DNA from 3 places in the Ewingella sp. C233 genome. Region 1 is predicted to be linked to each of the others. Evidence: predicted binding sites of a transcription regulator. Region 1 holds the regulator's gene; each other region holds the start of a gene.
What was found. Region 1 encodes CRP, which controls carbon source genes, mostly activating them, when cyclic AMP is high. Its sites were predicted from a motif close to ATGTGANNNNNNTCACAT; they were not measured.
Positions count from the first base shown of each region.

Region 1 (2,271 bases):
TTTTGCAAAATAGAGACGACGTCGATAGCGCTGCAACCGCCTGCCGACATCAGCAACATTTCCATCGGACTTGGGGCTTTATCGCCCGCATTGCCGTCCATCAAAATCTGGTGACCTGACGCAGATTCACCCAAAAACGTCAGTCCTTCAACCCATTTTACCCGTGCCTGCATGTGCCTTACTCCTGGTATAAATATTCAGCCAAATTTATCTCAGACTACCCTTTTAGGCAAAAACCGGCAACGTAACCCGATCCCCATCATGCTGAAGCGAGACAACAGAAGACACCCGCGCAAACCTGTGCTACAAACGAAGCCGATACACACTTTTCAGTAAATTGCGGTGATGGGTTTGTGGTTTTCACATGAAACCACGGTGCTAACAACAATAATAACGCTGTTTCACTCCGACTCCCGCTTGCAGCATTACTGGACAGTTCTTATGCTAAAAGGGCGCGTACTTTTTAAGACGCCGTACAGGGAACTCTGAGCCCTGTGATTTTGGGCAGCGATAACAACAGAGGATAATAGCTAATGGTTCTCGGCAAGCCACAAACAGACCCTACTCTCGAATGGTTCCTGTCTCACTGTCATATACATAAGTATCCTTCCAAAAGTACGCTGATTCACCAAGGTGAAAAAGCCGAAACGCTTTACTACATCGTGAAAGGGTCGGTTGCCGTCCTGATTAAAGATGAAGAAGGCAAAGAGATGATACTTTCCTACCTGAACCAAGGTGACTTCATCGGCGAGCTGGGACTCTTCGAAGAAGGGCAGGAACGTAGTGCATGGGTTCGTGCTAAATCTGCCTGTGAAGTGGCTGAAATTTCTTATAAAAAATTCCGCCAGTTGATTCAGGTTAATCCGGACATTCTGATGCGCCTTTCCGCTCAGATGGCGACACGCTTGCAAGTGACTTCAGAGAAAGTGGGTAACCTCGCCTTCCTCGACGTGACGGGCCGTATCGCGCAAACCTTGCTGAATCTGGCAAAACAACCGGATGCGATGACCCATCCGGATGGTATGCAGATCAAAATCACCCGTCAGGAAATTGGTCAAATCGTCGGTTGTTCACGCGAGACGGTGGGTCGCATTCTCAAAATGCTGGAAGATCAGAGCCTGATCTCCGCACACGGTAAAACGATTGTCGTTTACGGCACCCGTTAATTCCCTGAAAAACGGCGCGGCAGGCAACTGTCGCGCCGTTTTTATTGGGAAATAGGGATACAACACAGTGATAGCGCGGCTGAAGAAGCAACGCATGACGTTATGGCGTCGTTTTTTTTACCATCCCGAAGTCAACTATGCCCTGCGCCAGACGCTGGTGCTGTCTATTCCTGTGGCGATTGGCTGGATGCTCGGTCAGTTGCAAATGGGACTCTTATTTTCTCTGGTCCCCGCCTGCTGCAATATCTCCGGCCTTGATACCCCGCATAAGCGCTTTTTCAAACGCCTGATCGTGGGGGGCTCTCTCTTTGCTTTCAGCAGCCTGATGCTGCAACTGATGCTGGTGAACTGGCACGTTCCGCTCCCGCTTATCATGCTGTCGTTCGCGCTGGTGCTTGGCGTGACGGGTGAAATCAGCCCGCTGCACGCCCGTTTGCTGCCCGGTGCACTGGTCGCCACCATCTTCACACTCAGCATGGCAGGCGTGGTGCCTGTCTGGCATGCGCCCCTGTTGTATATCGTCGGTACCGCCTGGTACGGGCTGTTTAACTGGGCGTGGTTCCGGCTGTCAGAAGAGCAGCCGATGCGCGAAAGCCTCAGCCAGCTCTATCTGCAACTGGCGGATTATTTCGAAGCTAAATATAGCCTGCTGACCCAGCACACCGATCCCGAAACCGCGCTGCCGCCGCTGCTTAAGCGCCAGCAGCAGGTCATCGATCTGATCGCCCTGCTCTATCAACAACTGCACATGTTGCCCAATAACGGCCACCATCATCAGCACAAACGGCTATTCCAGCGTTTTCAGGTCGCACTGGATTTACAAGAGCACATTACCGTCAGCCTGCATCTGCCAGAAGAAGTCCAAAAACTGGTGGAAGAGAGCCACGCCGAAGCCGTGATCCGCCGTAACGCCCAGGTGATTGCCGCCCGTCTGCGGGTAATTGCCGACGACATTCTTTATCACCGGCGTTCTGAACGCTTCACCATGGCGAATGAGCTGGCCGCGCTGGAAAAAATCGCCTCACGGTACCGTGATAACCCGGTCGGCCAGTTCTGTTATTACCATTTCAGCCGCATTGCCCGCCTGCTGCGCACCCAGCGCCCG
Region 1 is NZ_JBUZRI010000004.1:23,211-25,481, forward strand. Features, by position in the region: gene ACZRKO_RS17735 (OsmC family protein) at 1-173, opposite strand, end outside; gene crp (cAMP-activated global transcriptional regulator CRP) at 534-1,166, shown strand; gene ACZRKO_RS17745 (YccS/YhfK family putative transporter) at 1,261-2,271, shown strand, end outside.

Region 2 (2,271 bases), on a different contig from region 1:
CGTCAGGCGTCTATTTTGCCGTCAGCGACGGATTCCTCAGTAACCCTCAACAGGCCGTACACAGCTTCTGCCATGCTTTACCGGATACCTGGCATCTGATGTCCGTCATACTTAGTGCGGCATCCTGTCTGGACTGGGCAGCAAGGCTGACCGGCACGGCATCGGTGGGTGAGTTGCTTAAGCTGGTTGAGCACTCCGCACCGGCCGAAACACCTGTGTGGTTCCTGCCTTATCTCTCCGGTGAACGCACGCCACACAACAATCCACAGGCAAAAGGTACGCTGTTCGGCCTGACCCATGACCATGGGCCCGCGGATATTGGCCGCGCCGTGCTGGAAGGCGTCGGTTTCGCTCTGGCGGAAGGCATGGACGCACTGCACACAACCGGCCTGAAGCCGGACTCCATCACCCTGATTGGCGGTGGCGCGCGCAGCAGTTACTGGCGGCAAATGCTGGCGGACATCAGCGGGCAGACACTTGAATACCGCACCGGCGGGGATGTCGGCCCGGCGCTAGGCGCTGCGCGGCTGGCACAAATTGCCATGAATCCGCAAAAATCACGGGAGGAGTTACTTCCCGCCCTGCCTCTGGAACAGATCCACGTACCAGACGCGGACAAACATCACGCTTACCAGGCCCGCCGTAAAGTTTTCAGTCAGTTGTATTCGCAGCTCTTGCCTTTAATGAGTTGAATTATCACGGGGTCTGGCCTGACTGTCGCCAGACCCTGCCAGATAAATCCATCATAAATGTCCTAATTACCCCACGTTCCTCGTTCCAAAATGGCATACACTTCATTCATTAATTTCATACTCTGCTTTGTGGCACAGATCACAGTTTAATTGTATGATGAATGCGTCACCTTATTGGAATGAAGGCCATGCGCAACGTAATAACCCTGTTTTTACAATATATTCGGGCATTTATTTTGATATACCTCTGTCTGTATGCAGGTATCGGTATTTCATCTCTGCTGCCGCTGACTATTCCCGGCAGTATTATCGGTATGTTGATCCTGTTCACCCTGCTCTGCACCCAAATTTTGCCTTACCGCTGGGTAAAACCGGGCTGTAATGTGCTGATCCGTTACATGGCGCTGCTATTCGTCCCCATCGGCGTTGGCGTGATGACCTACTACGATATGCTGCGCGCACAGTTTGGACCACTGGTTGTTTCGTGCCTAATCAGTACACTGATTGTACTGCTGGTAACCGCCTATTGTTCTCACTTTATCCACCGGGAACCCCCGGTCACTGGCGAAGCGGAGGAGAAACCATGATCGATATTCTGTGGTCCCTGCCTTTAACGCTGCTGGTCTTTTTCGCTACGCGCAAACTGGCAGTAAAGCTCAAACTACCTTTATTAAATCCGCTGCTGATGTCGATGGTTATCATCATCCCGCTGCTGCTGGTCACAAATATTCCTTATGCCCGCTACTTTGCTGGCAGCAAGATCCTCAATGACCTGCTGCAACCGGCGGTGGTCGCGCTGGCCTTCCCGCTGTATGAGCAATTGCATCAGATCCGCGCCCGTTGGAAGTCCATTATCAGTGTCTGCTTCATCGGCAGCGTAGTCGCGATGGTCACTGGTACTGCGATTGCCTTATGGATGGGCGCCACGCCTGAAATTGCCGCATCGGTGCTGCCGAAATCTGTCACCACGCCTATCGCGATGGCAACAGCACAGTCGATTAACGGTATTCCTGCCATCAGCGCGGTCTGCGTTATTTTCGTCGGGATTTTGGGCGCGGTGTTCGGTCACACCATTTTGAATATTCTGAAGATCACGACAAAAGCTTCACGCGGCCTGGCGATGGGAACGGCCTCACACGCACTGGGCACCGCCCGCTGCGCCGAGGTGGACTTCCAGGAAGGTGCGTTCAGTTCGCTGGCGCTGGTCATCTGCGGGATCATTACTTCGTTGCTGGCACCCTTCCTCTTCCCGGTGTTATTGACCGTCTTTGGGTAAATCAGCAGGGTTATGGCGGTACGCAGGTTTATGATTGGTTTCAAAAAACGTATGCCACCCCGCTCTTAGCAAACAGGGTGACATACAAAACTGAGTACACCCGGTTTAAGTATGCTCAGAAAATCTTGGCAGATCGGGGCTTCTCAGCCCCGTCGGAAAAGGCAGATCAAGATGGAGGGGTTACGAATTCATCTGGAAGAGTGACAGGCCCTGCATACTGGTAAAGGTTTTATACGAGGCCTGTAAGGCAACCTGTTGCAGGCTGTATTGAGAAATCGCGGCCGTCCAGTCTACCCCCACCAG
Region 2 is NZ_JBUZRI010000001.1:1,173,459-1,175,729, reverse strand. Features, by position in the region: gene xylB (xylulokinase) at 1-692, shown strand, start outside; gene ACZRKO_RS05390 (CidA/LrgA family protein) at 881-1,279, shown strand; gene ACZRKO_RS05385 (CidB/LrgB family autolysis modulator) at 1,276-1,968, shown strand; gene flgL (flagellar hook-associated protein FlgL) at 2,149-2,271, opposite strand, start outside.
Region 2: ACZRKO_RS05390 (CidA/LrgA family protein) is a predicted target of CRP. The motif match lies at 820-837, and genes of this name have one in related genera.

Region 3 (2,271 bases), on a different contig from region 1:
AATCAGCAAGCGGGGTCCGCCCTGATACGATCTGGGCCTGTAAGGTTTTCCCCAGCAAGCCATTCTCCTGCTCCAGCTGATGCAGCAGGCCAAGCTGCTGTTCAAGATAATAACGGCTGAGCCAGGCCACAGCGGCACCCTGCGCCACATCAGTTTGTAAAATACGGTGTTGTGAACCGGCCTGCCCGACCTGCGCGTTCGCCACGTCCTCACGGGCATCGCGCTTGGCTGAATTAGGAAATTCCTGCATCAGGCCGATTTTCTCCATGGTCATCGACTCTTCGGTCAGTGAATTCGCCATGGGGCCGGAGACCGGGAAGTTGTCGAGCCCGGCAATGAGTTTAGGGTCAGGTAATGCGCCAGCGGGAATAGCCGCCGCCTGTGCAGAATGAATACCCGTCTGGCTGGCGGATAACTCGGGAGATTGTTGCAACGCGCTGCTGACCGCATAGCTGAAGGTCAGCGGCGCGGCATGGGCGAGTGAAGGTATTCCTGCGAGCAAAAGCTGCACAGGAAAAAAGAACGATTTAAAGGACATCGTATTGATTCCATGAAAGTAACGGCACGCCAAAAGGCATACCTTATTCCGCCAGCCACAGGCTGAACGGCGTTAGCTATCGATAAGAATCAGATGAACCGTGGAGGGCGCCACTGGCCTTCAAGGGCCGGAGAAAACGGAGTTTCAGGTGTCGGTAACGCGTTGTCGTGATAAGGGGAAGATAACGTCAGGGGAACGAAAGAGGTCAAAATTGTGCTGAGATTACAGTTGGCGCCAAACTTACAGCTTTGCCCGCCTTGCTGCTTGCCTTTCGACGACATGTCACTTTTTTGCGTCATGCAGTCATCAGGGGAGTCGGCCATCGTCGACATACCCGGCATCGCTGCCTGCTCGCTGGTGGTCATTTCCGTCATCGCGGAACACTGCGCAATCAAATTCACCGACGCCAGCCCTAAAGAAGGCAGCGTGATGCTAAGAATGAGCAGGATCAACAGACGGATTTTTTTCATGGCCGGCAGTGTAATGCAAAGCCGCGAAATTAACATCCGGTCAAAATTAACAAAAAGTTACCGATGTGAGGAGGTCCGCCTGAAAAACAACCATCCCAACAGGCGATCTCCTTGCGCCGTTGTGGCATAATGCGCGCCAAATCACATTCCTAATTAAGAGCGAGCGTTGTGTTAAGTACTTACAACATCACCATGCAATTCGGCAGCAAGCCGTTATTCGAAAATATTAACGTGAAATTTGGCGGCGGTAACCGTTACGGTTTGATCGGCGCTAACGGTTGCGGCAAATCCACTTTCATGAAGATCCTCGGTGGCGATTTAGTGCCGTCCGGCGGTAACGTGGTACTCGACCCGAACGAGCGTCTGGGCAAACTACGCCAGGATCAGTTCGCCTTCGAACAGTTCACCGTGCTCGACACCGTGATCATGGGCCATAACGAACTGTGGGCCGTAAAAGAAGAGCGCGACCGCATTTACGCGATGGCGGAAATGAGCGAAGCAGACGGCTATAAAGTGGCCGATCTGGAAGTCGAATACGGCGAAATGGACGGCTACAGTGCGGAATCACGCGCGGGCGAACTGCTGCTCGGCGTTGGCATTCCCGTAGAACAACACTACGGCCTGATGAGCGAAATCGCACCGGGCTTTAAACTGCGCGTATTGCTGGCGCAGGCGCTGTTCTCTGATCCGGAAATTCTGCTGCTTGACGAACCAACGAACAACCTGGACATCGATACTATTCGCTGGCTGGAGCAGGTGCTGAACGAACGTAACAGCACCATGATCATCATTTCGCATGACCGTCACTTCCTGAACATGGTCTGTACGCACATGGCGGATCTGGACTACGGCGAGCTGCGCGTGTATCCGGGCAACTATGACGAATACATGACGGCGGCCACGCAGGCCCGTGAACTTCTGAGCGCCAATAACGCCAAGAAAAAAGCGCAGATTGCTGAACTGCAATCCTTCGTTAGCCGCTTTAGCGCCAACGCTTCCAAATCTAAACAGGCGACCTCCCGTGCCCGTCAGATTGACAAAATTCAGCTCGACGAAATCAAAGCGTCCAGCCGTCAGAACCCATACATGCGTTTTGAGCAGGACAAAAAACTGTTCCGTAATGCGCTGGAAGTTGAAAAAATCACCAAAGGTTTTGATAACGGTCCGCTGTTTAAAAACCTTGGCCTGATGCTGGAAGTCGGTGAGAAAATTGCCATTCTGGGCGCCAACGGTATCGGTAAAACCACCTTACTGAAAACGCTG
Region 3 is NZ_JBUZRI010000001.1:653,248-655,518, forward strand. Features, by position in the region: gene ACZRKO_RS03065 (TolC family protein) at 1-538, opposite strand, end outside; gene ACZRKO_RS03070 (hypothetical protein) at 628-1,008, opposite strand; gene ACZRKO_RS03075 (ABC-F family ATPase) at 1,177-2,271, shown strand, end outside.
Region 3: ACZRKO_RS03075 (ABC-F family ATPase) is a predicted target of CRP. The motif match lies at 1,138-1,155, and genes of this name have one in related genera.